3 regions of the Shewanella sp. ISS20 genome follow, and region 1 is predicted to be linked to each of the others. Evidence: riboswitches for the same ligand, from Rfam matches in the RefSeq annotation. Region 1 holds a riboswitch; each other region holds the start of a gene.
What was found. Region 1 has a riboswitch for cyclic di-GMP ahead of AC1HDP_RS06805 (glycosyl hydrolase family 18 protein). Riboswitches for the same ligand answer to the same signal wherever they lie in the genome.

Region 1 (3,623 bases):
ATACCTTCACCGTGGCCTAAGCCTTCATGCATAGCATTAAGTAAGTCGCCGTTGTCGCCGTCAATTTCCCATGAGAAAATTCCGCCTAAGTCGTGCTTAAGAACATATTGACCTTTAGCAATAACTGACTGAGGATTATCATAAGTAATCAAGTCACCAGTTGATTTTTTAAATAGGTAAGGTGCTTCTGCTACTTCGTCATAACCTTTTTCCCACTCTGAATCCATATGGTTATTAACGATATCACGATAATCTAATACACCATCTTCCCAAGTCCCCTTGATCTTACCTGTTGCAGTACCAGTAAAAGGGTTGCCATCTTTATAATCATGTACTCCAGTCCAGCCACGACCATATTTGGCAACACCTAACACTAACTTTTCAGAGTCAACGCCTTGGTTAAGTAATATTTGAGTGCCTTTATCAGCAGTGTATTTCGTGGTTTCCCAGTGACCATCATATAAAGCGGTTTGATGTCCTAAATTAGTATTTTGCCAAGCACCGTTAAAGTCATAGCCCATCATAAAGATGTAATCCATGTACTGTTGAGCTTCGCCATAATCAACCACTGCAAGCTTATCGTAACCCACGTTAATAGCAGAAGTCAGTTGATACTTACGACCAGTTTCCTTAGATAACTGATCAAGCATTGCACGTAATTCTTTCATCAGAATAACATAGGTTGAACCATCTTCAGGCTTACCTAAATGTATATTTTCACCACCACCACCGGGAAATTCCCAGTCGATATCTAAACCATCGAAGAATTTCCAAGTTTTCAAAAACTCTTTAGCAGAATTAACGAAAACATCACGCTTTGTTTTGTCATCAAATTGGAAGAATGGATCTGATAATGTCCATCCACCGATAGAGGGCAGGATAACTAAGTCTGGTTGCGCTTGCTTAAGCGCCATTAACTGACCAAAGTTACCTTTATAAGGGTCGTCATAGTTCATAACTCCCTCTTGTGGCTTTTGAATAGCAGCCCAAGGATCATGAATGGCTAGCTCAAAATTAGCGCGACCTTCACATGCTTTTTGCAAGGCTTGAAAGCTACCTTCAATACTTTTAAGGCTGTCATTAATGCCATCACCACCACATATAGGGGTAAAGCCATATAACAGGTGAGTTAGGTTTTTAGAAGGCATCTTATCAACTGGGAATTGGCGACCGTACACCCCCCACTCAACAAAATACGACCCAACAACCTTGTCAGTTTTATTAACGTATGGGCGGTTATTTTCAAGCATCTTAGTTTCAAGAGGCGCTAAATGGCTACCGTCAGTATCAGCAACGATAATTTCTTTAGTTGGGCTATATGAGCAACCTTCATCATTACACAAGGCCACACGCATTTGATAGCGACCACCTTTTTTTACATCAAATGTAGCTTCACCTGCTGCGACAGAAGTTCCTTTCCAAACTTCCTCACCGTCTAAGTACACCTTAGCAGTGTCACCGAGTTCACCATTCCATAAGTTCCAATTAACGGTAACTTTAGCAGCATCTTTAACCGTAACAAGTTTGTTGTAGGCGCTGGTTGATTGGTCGATATCGATGATTGCAAATTTTGTTTCACCCCAACCTAAAGTTGGCGTACCAGGCAGAGCCGCAAATGTATTTGCTGATAGCATAGAAGCAACAAAAATCGCTGCGGTGGATAGTTTAGTTTTCAAAGAATATTCCTTATTAGACAATGCAAATAAGGCAAACAAAGTGCGTAAGCAAGCAAATTAAATTGCTATGATTTTGGCGTCCCCGCTATCTTAGGTTTCCCCTTAGACCGGAAGCTTTGCGTCCCAGCCTTTCGACTGGTTTGCCTTTTTCTATAAAATCAAACATTAACGTAAGATTTGTGGCTATAGTAACATACTGTAACCATAATAGAAGAGCTTGATTTTTTTGGGAAAGCAATAAATTGTGACCTACACCTCAACAATAAATGACACTCGATTTCCCAGCCCTATGTTACTAACATAGTTAGGCTTTTTATCACATTGCCTGCCAATGAACCTATTACAATTTATTTAGAGAAAATGCGTCATAATAAAGCACTGGTATTTTCATTGAACCTTCGTTACCAAGAATCACGAAACATAACAAAATAGATGTTATACCCAAGAAACTTTTGAACCTTTTCTTGTAAAACTCATCGCCATTATCGAAGCCTATCGTCTTACAAAGGCATTTAAACGACTCAAGCAACTTAAGCGTTCATCCGTCCGACAAACTGATCAGGGCTTAATTCGGTATAAGTAAAGGGCGAATAACTTCTTTTAGAATTGAGGAACTTTTATTGTAATTAGGCGAGATTGGTGTAACGGCTTGTGAAGAACATCTCATAATTAGTTTACTGTGATTCCAATAAGTCATGGAGGCTCATTAGCCTAAAAGAAATAACAAAAGGCCTAGTCACTTAGTGACTAGGCCTTAATAAAAATAGCCGTTATGACAACCCAACCTGTATCACATCACTTAGCCTTGCTGGCGCTCTAGCGCTTCACAGGCTGCAGCGGTAAATACCACGTCAGTTGAGCTATTCAAGGCCGTTTCTGCCGCATCTTGAATAACACCTATGATAAAGCCCACAGCAACCACTTGCATGGCTACATCATTACTAATACCAAATAAGCTACAAGCTAACGGGATAAGTAGCAGCGAGCCACCCGCCACACCTGATGCACCGCACGCTGATACTGCCGCGACCACACTTAATAACAACGCAGTAAAGATATCAACTTGAATTCCTAAGGTATGCACAGCCGCTAAGGTCAGCACGGTAATAGTAATCGCCGCGCCGCCCATGTTAATGGTGGCACCTAATGGAATAGAGACTGAGTAAGTATCTTCATGCAGCTTAAGCTTGGAACAAAGTGCCATGTTCACTGGAATGTTGGCAGCACTTGAGCGGGTAAAGAAGGCGGTGATACCACTTTCACGCAAGCACTGAAACACCAATGGATAAGGGTTACGGCGAATTTTGGCAAATACGATTAATGGGTTAACTACTAATGCAATAATCACCATCACGCCGAGTAACACAGCCAACAAATGAACATAACCTGCTAACGCAGAAAAACCTGTTTGCGCGAAGGTGGCAGACACTAAACCAAAAATACCAAGGGGTGCTAAACGGATAATAAAACGCACCATCTGCGAAATACTGTGGCTCATATCGGCAAACACTTGCTTAGTCGACTGTGACGCTTGCGCTAAGGCAAAACCTAGACCCACACCCCAAGTAAGAATACCAATATAGTTACCAGTTAACAGTGCATTGACTGGGTTATCGACCAACTTGAACAGCAAGGTGTGCAGCACCTCACCTATGCCTTGTGGCGGCGTAGTGCCGGTTGCCGCGTTAATCAGAACTAAATCTGTTGGGAATAAAAAGCTCACAGCCACGGCAGTTAAGGCGGCGGCAAAGGTACCAAACAGGTACAAGATCACAATCGGGCGCATGGCGGTTTTACTATTTTGTTTGTGGTTAGCAATGGATGCCGCCACCAAAATAAACACCAACAACGGAGCTATGGCTTTTAACGCGCCAACAAACAAATCACCAAAAATAGAGGCGTGTGTCGCGCCTTCTGGTGACCATGTGGCTAGCGCAACGCCAGCGA
Region 2 (3,623 bases), 1.2 Mb from region 1:
CCGTTTTATCCCACACTTGATTAAATAACGACACATCGCTCATAAACTCGCGGTTCATGTCATCTTGGCTGAAATCATTAATCGACCAGTATTTATCAAAACCTACGCGATTATAAGCATTAACTCGATTCCAAAAGCCCGCATGGTTGGGGTGTGAAGCTATGGTTTGATAGCCAGCATCGGATAAATAGCGCGGCAAGCACGGCACTTCATTGCGCAGCCAACCCTCAAAAAACACCGCATTTTGGGTGACAGGAAACCCGCATAAGGCTTCAAATTCACTATTGGCCGTATAACCACCAAATACTGGCGCTAGCACTGTGCTATTGGCTGTGGCTTGCCATAAATCGCGAAACCTTGGATCAAACGGGTCTTGATTAAAGCCCACGTTGCCAAGCGCCATAGGATCCCAAAAGGATTCCAGCAATAACACATAAACATTGCGCTTATCGCTAATGCTGGCGGCAGGAGCTAAGGCTTGCGCAGGGAAAATACTGGTTTTAGCGGCTAACACTTGCTCTTGTGTTACTTTCGTTTGACCACGAGCAATCACGCGGCTGCCTTCTACCGTCAAATGCAGCAACAAGCCGCGATCTTTATAGTTACCCGGTTGATCCCACACCCTATCGCCCACATGGACATCAAACCATGCTTGTAAACTACTGGATTGGTTAACATAAAAAAATCCAGCCCCAGCTAATAACGCCAGTAGCAACCAAGTGCGCTGCCGCTGCCAAGCAATCGCGACCATTAAGCCGCCAAATGGGATCAGTAGCGCCGCCCATAAGGCCCAGTAACGCCAATCATTAAATAACTGAAACATATTGCCGACGATACTAAAGTCATCAGGCATGATGGGGCTGCCTAAGATCATGAGCTTGAGCGCATTACTGACCTGCAGCACTAAGGTAAAGCTGGTGTACACCATGACCCAAGCTAAAAAATTGCGGCACAATACAAATAACAACCCCGCGAATACCAGCTGAATAATGGCATCTTTAACCCAAACCCCAGGCCAAACCCCGACATCAAAACTGCTCGCAAGCCCTAGCTGAATAAGGCTATACAAGGCCAGTGTATATAGCACCATATATAACCATGGGCGCCATAACGCTAAGCGCTTTTGTAAACGTGTTTTCGGGAAAACTATCCTTGATTGCTGCATATTGCCCTACATCCGAAACTAGCCAAGCTAGGTAACATATTGTGCAATATCATACTCATTTTGAAAGAATTTAATAGCTTAAGTCATTAATCATTCCATAACTTATGCCGACTTATTGCAACCTAGCCTATCTCGGTTTTTGCGCCTATGGTTAAACCATCATCTTAACTTGCGCCATTTCTCCTATTTTTGAGGTAAGCGCGCCCAAGATGAATCAGCAAGACAAGCAATGCCATCAAAATCAATTGGTTAATCAGACGCTTACATTGACACTGGATTAATTAATCTATATATTGGTCACCAGCAAAAATTGCTGACACATTGAAAAAGGCAAACCAGTTGAAAGGCTGGGACGCAAAACCACCGGTCTAAGGGGCGTTTGTACCTATGATAGCGGGGATGCCATTGGTATCAGACTTGTTGCCTTGTGCGGCAAGTCTAGTAATGCGTGTTGCCTTATTGAATTTCTATGCTCAATAAGGAAGATATATGTTTAAAACTCGTTTTTCCCCTCTCGCCTTAGTGATAGCTAGTACATTGGTGCCGGTAGCGGCGCAGGCCGAAGTCACTATGCAACAAGCTGCCGAACAAACCTTTAGCGTCATTAAAGCCATGAAACAGCGCGGTGAAGCTAATGATGGCGTGATTGTTGATGGTAACAAACGCTTTATTGTCTATAACGACTATCGTTTTGAACTGCATGATGATAATTACCCTAAATTTCCTTTCCCTTATGGCGGCGAAGAAGCCCTAGCCCCTTATTATGCCGCGTTCCCATTTTTAAATGATAAATGGGACATAGTGATGAATAATAACTATGGTTTTTATTTCATTCATGATGATTTTGGCAGCATGAGTAGCGACACTCAGGGTTGTTTTGTCGAATATTTTCCAGAACCCAGTTTCAGCGAAGATAAGATAATGCGTCTTGAAAATACTGAGTGTATCAGCGCACCTATGCTTACCGACGTTGCTTTATCTGGGGTATTTGATATTGGCGCCTCAGTGACTTGGCAAGGCCATGTTGAAGGCAATCGCTATCAGCTGAGCTTAAGTTCACCGTCAACTAAAACGCAAATGTTTAACGCCACCGCCCCTGAGTTCTACCTAGGTAATCTGTCACCAAACACTGATTATCAATTAGCCCTGGAAGCTTGTAATACCACAGCGTGTGTGGCACTTGAACCGATTACCTTTACGACTGAGTCAAGTAAAGCGGGTTTTCATGACGGTATTCGCCACTTAAATCACCTTGATGGTGAAATTGCCGCCCATGTATCCTTGATGCAAAGTCACAGCTTAACCGCCCCCTTTGGCAATGATGAGTTAAATGCGCCGGATGTGGTGATCAACCGTGCTGCCATGCTGCTAGTGACGCCAGAGCTTAACGACATTAACCAGTTATGGGTTGAGGTGTATTTTGAAGGCGAGCTTATCGCGCGCGAAATCATGCAGTCACCCGCCAATCAGCCCAAAACTGACCAATACGCCGTTGAAGGTCGGCCAATGGTTATTTTTGGCCATGATGTCTGGAGCTTGCCGCTTCAATGGAATTGGATGACCCCAGGCTTATCCCTTAAGTTTATCGATAACCACGGTCGCAGCTCAGAATTAGCGCAGCACAGCATTACCTTTGGCGGCGCGCCTGAGTTAGTCATCCAAAACATCGACATGGGCATGTTAACTAAGCCACGTGGCCGCAATACCATGGCTAACAATACTGCTGAACATGCCAGTGATTATTTTCAAAAAATCCCAGTATCTAAATTAGTGCTGGGCCAATACGCCCCTGCCCATTTTGAAACTGTCACTATGCCTAATGGCAAAGTGTACACTGAACGCAGTGACACTGATGGTGGCTGGCATTCTGGTGATATGCGCGAAGCCATTGGTAAGGCGTTAATTTCAACAGGTATTAATAATGCCAACGTCGGCATTACTACCTCAGCGGGTTATTCACAAGCTTATAATCGCCGTTTTAACCAACTGACAGCACACACTAATGTCGGCGTTTACACCCATCCAGACAATGGCTCGAACAAAACCGTAGTACATGGTGGTAGCGGTGGTGGTGGCATTTTAACTTTGGAAGCAACCACAGGTAATGAGTGGTCCCATGAAGTGGGACATAACTTTGGCAGAAGCCATTATCCGAGCATGGCCTCAGTGCATGATATGCAAAGCGGTTGGGGCTGGGACGAGGTATTCAAACGCTTTATCGGCAATATCGATTGGCGCGGCGCGCCAGCAATATCTGAAGCCGGCGGCGAAATATCTCCCCCCTATTTAGAGACCTTCCGCTTTTTACATGACGCCCAAGCCGGTGGTGAAAAGCAAAAAATTGGTTTAGTCAGTAACTTTACCCTTGAACACCCAACCCAAGCGCGCCGCACGCAAGCTTGGTTAAATAATGGTTTTAATCAAACGCCAGACGGCAATTATCACTATGCCACATGGG
Region 3 (3,623 bases), 1.7 Mb from region 1:
AACTAAATAGCGACTCGCTTCAAAGTCATTCACTGCGACTGACTGCTGGCCGTACTCATTATCCCAACCATAAGTCATGTCGGTAGCGGCTTTGCCTAACGTCATAGTGCCACCGCTTTGATGCAGTAACTGATTGCTGGGCGCTAGAGCCACGCTCTCGCAAGCATGCCAGTTGCTTGAGGGCGTCACTAAATGCAGCGGCAGCTGGCGGATAATGACAGATGATGTTTCAAGATGAATTCTTTCATGCTCTATGCCCATTAAGATGAGCCAAGCCGGCGATTGCGCTGTAATAGGTAAGCTCAGCGCTAGGTTATCTATGACTTGATTGACACAAGCGCTCACTTCATCGCGATAGCGCCGCACTTGACTGACGCTTGGCCAGGCATAGTGCTGACTGTTGACATCATCCCAGCTCATTTCATCCACGCCTATGGCAAACATAGACTCAAATTCAGGGTTGATGCGCTCATCAATGAGGCGAGCCAGTTTAAGTTTATTGATATAAAAAGTGGCAGTATGGCCAAAATAAAAAATCAATGGATGGCGTAACGGTTCAGCCTTAAGAAAATAGGCGTCATCGGTATTGATAAGGTCGAATAACTGCTGATATTGCTGCCAAGTATGGTTGAAATAGCGCTGAATCTCGGCGCGTTTACTTTCAACATCGGTACCATCAAGAGAAATACTTTGATTGAGTGAGGTCACGAGCAATCCTTAATTTGCGTATCCGTGTGATTGAATAGACACCATAGGTGATAATGATTGATGGCGATAATGTTTACGTTTGCAATATATTAATAACATTATCAGTTGTGGGATGGCGACTCAATCTGCTTCAGTAGATTGAGTGTTTTAAAGCCTAAATTTATTTCACTATTCAAGCATGGTTAGCGCTTAAGCGTTAGTCGGCCTAAACCAGTAGATAGTGGCGATTAGTTGTTGTTTTAGCATGAAGTTAGCGAGCGAAAGGTTCAGTATATGTGGGTTATTTGCTTTTATAAGTAAATGATTTGAGTGCGAATTAAACTATTAATCATATTTAAGCATAGTTTTAAGTTTATTTTAAGATTAAAGGTGACAATCATAACTACTTAGAGCTAAGCTTGTTGCGGCTCAAGTTATTGTAAAGGCTGATTCATCTTGTCATGAAGCTGCTTGCGATAAAGGCAAAATGTGTGAAAGCGCATGACGCAAAACCTCCGGTCTAAGTGGTGAATCCATAAGATAGCGGGGCTTCCACAGGTAGTGTTCGAGTGCAAAAACTCGCGTTACCTGTTTCTATTTGAAACGGGAAATAATGATGATAAAGAAATTAAAACTGAGTGCGTTAGTCTTAGCTCTGACTGGGCTGGCTCAGCCACTGCAGGCGCAAATGGTCAACCCTGAAGCCGGTGTCGTCGTAGGCTACTGGCATAACTGGTGTGATGGCAGCGGTTACAAAGGTGGCGTAGCGCCATGCGTTAAACTAAGCGACGTTAACCCTATGTATAACGTCGTCGACATCTCTTTTATGAAGGTCTATGACACAGCTGAAGGTCGTATTCCTACCTTTCGTTTAGACCCGCAAGTGGGTTTATCAGAAGCAGAATTTATTGCTGAAATTGCCGAATTAAACCATCAAGGCCGCGCCGTATTATTAGCCTTAGGTGGCGCCGATGCCCATATCGAATTAAAAATCGGTGATGAGCAAGCCTTTGCTGATGAACTGATTCGTCTTACCGATATGTACGGTTTTGATGGTTTAGATATAGATTTAGAGCAAGCCGCGGTGACTGCTGCTGATAACCAGACGGTTATTCCAGCGGCGTTAATCATGGTGAAAGAGCACTACCGCGCCCAAGGTAAAAACTTCTTAATTACCATGGCTCCAGAATTCCCATACCTGACAACGGGTGGCAAATACGTTCCTTATTTAGAGCGTTTAGAAGGCTACTACGACTGGATCAACCCGCAGTTTTATAACCAAGGTGGCGATGGTATCTGGATTGATGGGGTAGGTTGGGTTGCTCAAAACAACGATGAACTCAAGCAAGAGTTTATCTACTACATTGCGGATTCATTAATTAACGGCAGTCGCAGTTTTTATAAGATCCCTCACGACAAGTTAGTGTTTGGTATCCCAACCAACAACGATGCCGCGGCCACTGGCTATGTTAAAAATCCACAGCATTTATACAGCGCTTTTGAAGCCTTGAAAAACCAAGGTCAGCCGCTGCGTGGTGTTATGACTTGGTCTGTTAACTGGGATATGGGGCGCGATGCTGCTGGTAATGAATACAATGAGTCCTTCATTAAGGCTTATGGCCCATTTGTACACAGCCAAGTTCCACCAGTACCAGAAGCGGGTAAGCCAGTATTCACAGGCTTAGGTCATGCGCGCGTGGTGCATGCCACAACATTTGATCCTATGGCAGGCGTGACGGCTATGGATACCGAAAATGGTGATTTAACCTCGCGCATTGTGATTGAAGGCCAAGTTGATACCAACACCTTAGGTGAATATGTACTGACTTATCGCGTCAGTGATAATGATGACAACGAAACTGTTGATGCCCGCAAAGTTGAAGTTTATAGCGTGAAGCCTGTCTTTAATGGATTAGATAATCGCGTCGTGCCTTTAGGCGCCGCATTTGATCCCTTAGCTGATGTGACGGCATTTGATGCGGAAGATGGTGATCTTACTGCTCAAATTCAGGTTTCTGGCAAAGTGGATGTGAATACTGTCGGCCGCTACAGCTTAACTTACTCGGTGACAGACAATGCTGGTCAACAAGTGACTGCCTCGCGTCAAGTGCGCGTGACTGATGACTCGCAGGTGTGTGGTAATGCCTGGCAGGCGGATAAAGTCTATTTAGCTGATGAAGTGGTTAGCCATCAGGGTAAGAGCTGGAGCGCTGGCTGGTGGACCCAAGGTGATGAGCCTGGTAGCACAGGTGAGTGGGGCGTGTGGCGCGTTGCCGGCGATAGTGATTGTGATGGCGGTGTATCGCCTGAACTGCCAAAGTTAAGCGTTTCACTTGGCGGTATCGCTGCTGAGTATCACATCAAAGATGGCGCCGTGGATTTAGCGGTGACTGTTAAAACTAACCGCAGCGCTATGGTTACTATGAAAGTGACTGATACTGGCGGAATGCTAGTTAACGGTGGCGATTTCGCCGCGCAAATTGCTGCAGAGCAAACGGTAAATCTGTCTTTAGCTCAAGTTATTGCTGGTGAATATCGCCTGCAATTGGCGGCAACTGACGCTGATGGTAACGAGTCTAAGCAAGCTTTTACGCTGATGCTGAAAGAAAGCGAGCCTTTGCCACCGGGTGATTATCCAGCTTATGTGGCTGGTATCCAGTATGGCGCTGGTGACATGGTTACAGGTAGCGATGGCAATATTTACCAGTGTAAGCCTTGGCCATATACCGCTTGGTGTGCAAGCGCTGCTTACGCGCCAGGTGCCAGTGCTTATTGGATGGATGCTTGGGACGCGCGTTAATCCCGCGAGTCTAACTATCAATAAATACTGCTGTTAATTAAAGCCGCCCTCGGGCGGCTTTTTTGTGGCCGAGAGTTAATTATTCATGCGGGCTAAACCTTGCACATATTTAAGTCGTTAATGTTTTGCACTCTGT

Region 2: another riboswitch for cyclic di-GMP. It lies ahead of AC1HDP_RS01580 (M66 family metalloprotease); the one in region 1 lies ahead of AC1HDP_RS06805 (glycosyl hydrolase family 18 protein).
Region 3: another riboswitch for cyclic di-GMP. It lies ahead of AC1HDP_RS14490 (immunoglobulin-like domain-containing protein); the one in region 1 lies ahead of AC1HDP_RS06805 (glycosyl hydrolase family 18 protein).

Annotation. Positions count from the first base shown of each region.
Region 1 is NZ_JAWRZK010000001.1:1,513,922-1,517,544, forward strand. It holds gene AC1HDP_RS06805 (glycosyl hydrolase family 18 protein) at 1-1,634, opposite strand, end outside; cyclic di-GMP riboswitch class I at 1,749-1,831, opposite strand; gene sstT (serine/threonine transporter SstT) at 2,476-3,623, opposite strand, start outside.
Region 2 is NZ_JAWRZK010000001.1:357,449-361,071, reverse strand. It holds gene AC1HDP_RS01585 (LTA synthase family protein) at 1-1,165, opposite strand, end outside; cyclic di-GMP riboswitch class I at 1,485-1,572, shown strand; gene AC1HDP_RS01580 (M66 family metalloprotease) at 1,655-3,623, shown strand, end outside.
Region 3 is NZ_JAWRZK010000001.1:3,184,527-3,188,149, forward strand. It holds gene ovoA (5-histidylcysteine sulfoxide synthase) at 1-708, opposite strand, end outside; cyclic di-GMP riboswitch class I at 1,159-1,244, shown strand; gene AC1HDP_RS14490 (immunoglobulin-like domain-containing protein) at 1,301-3,487, shown strand.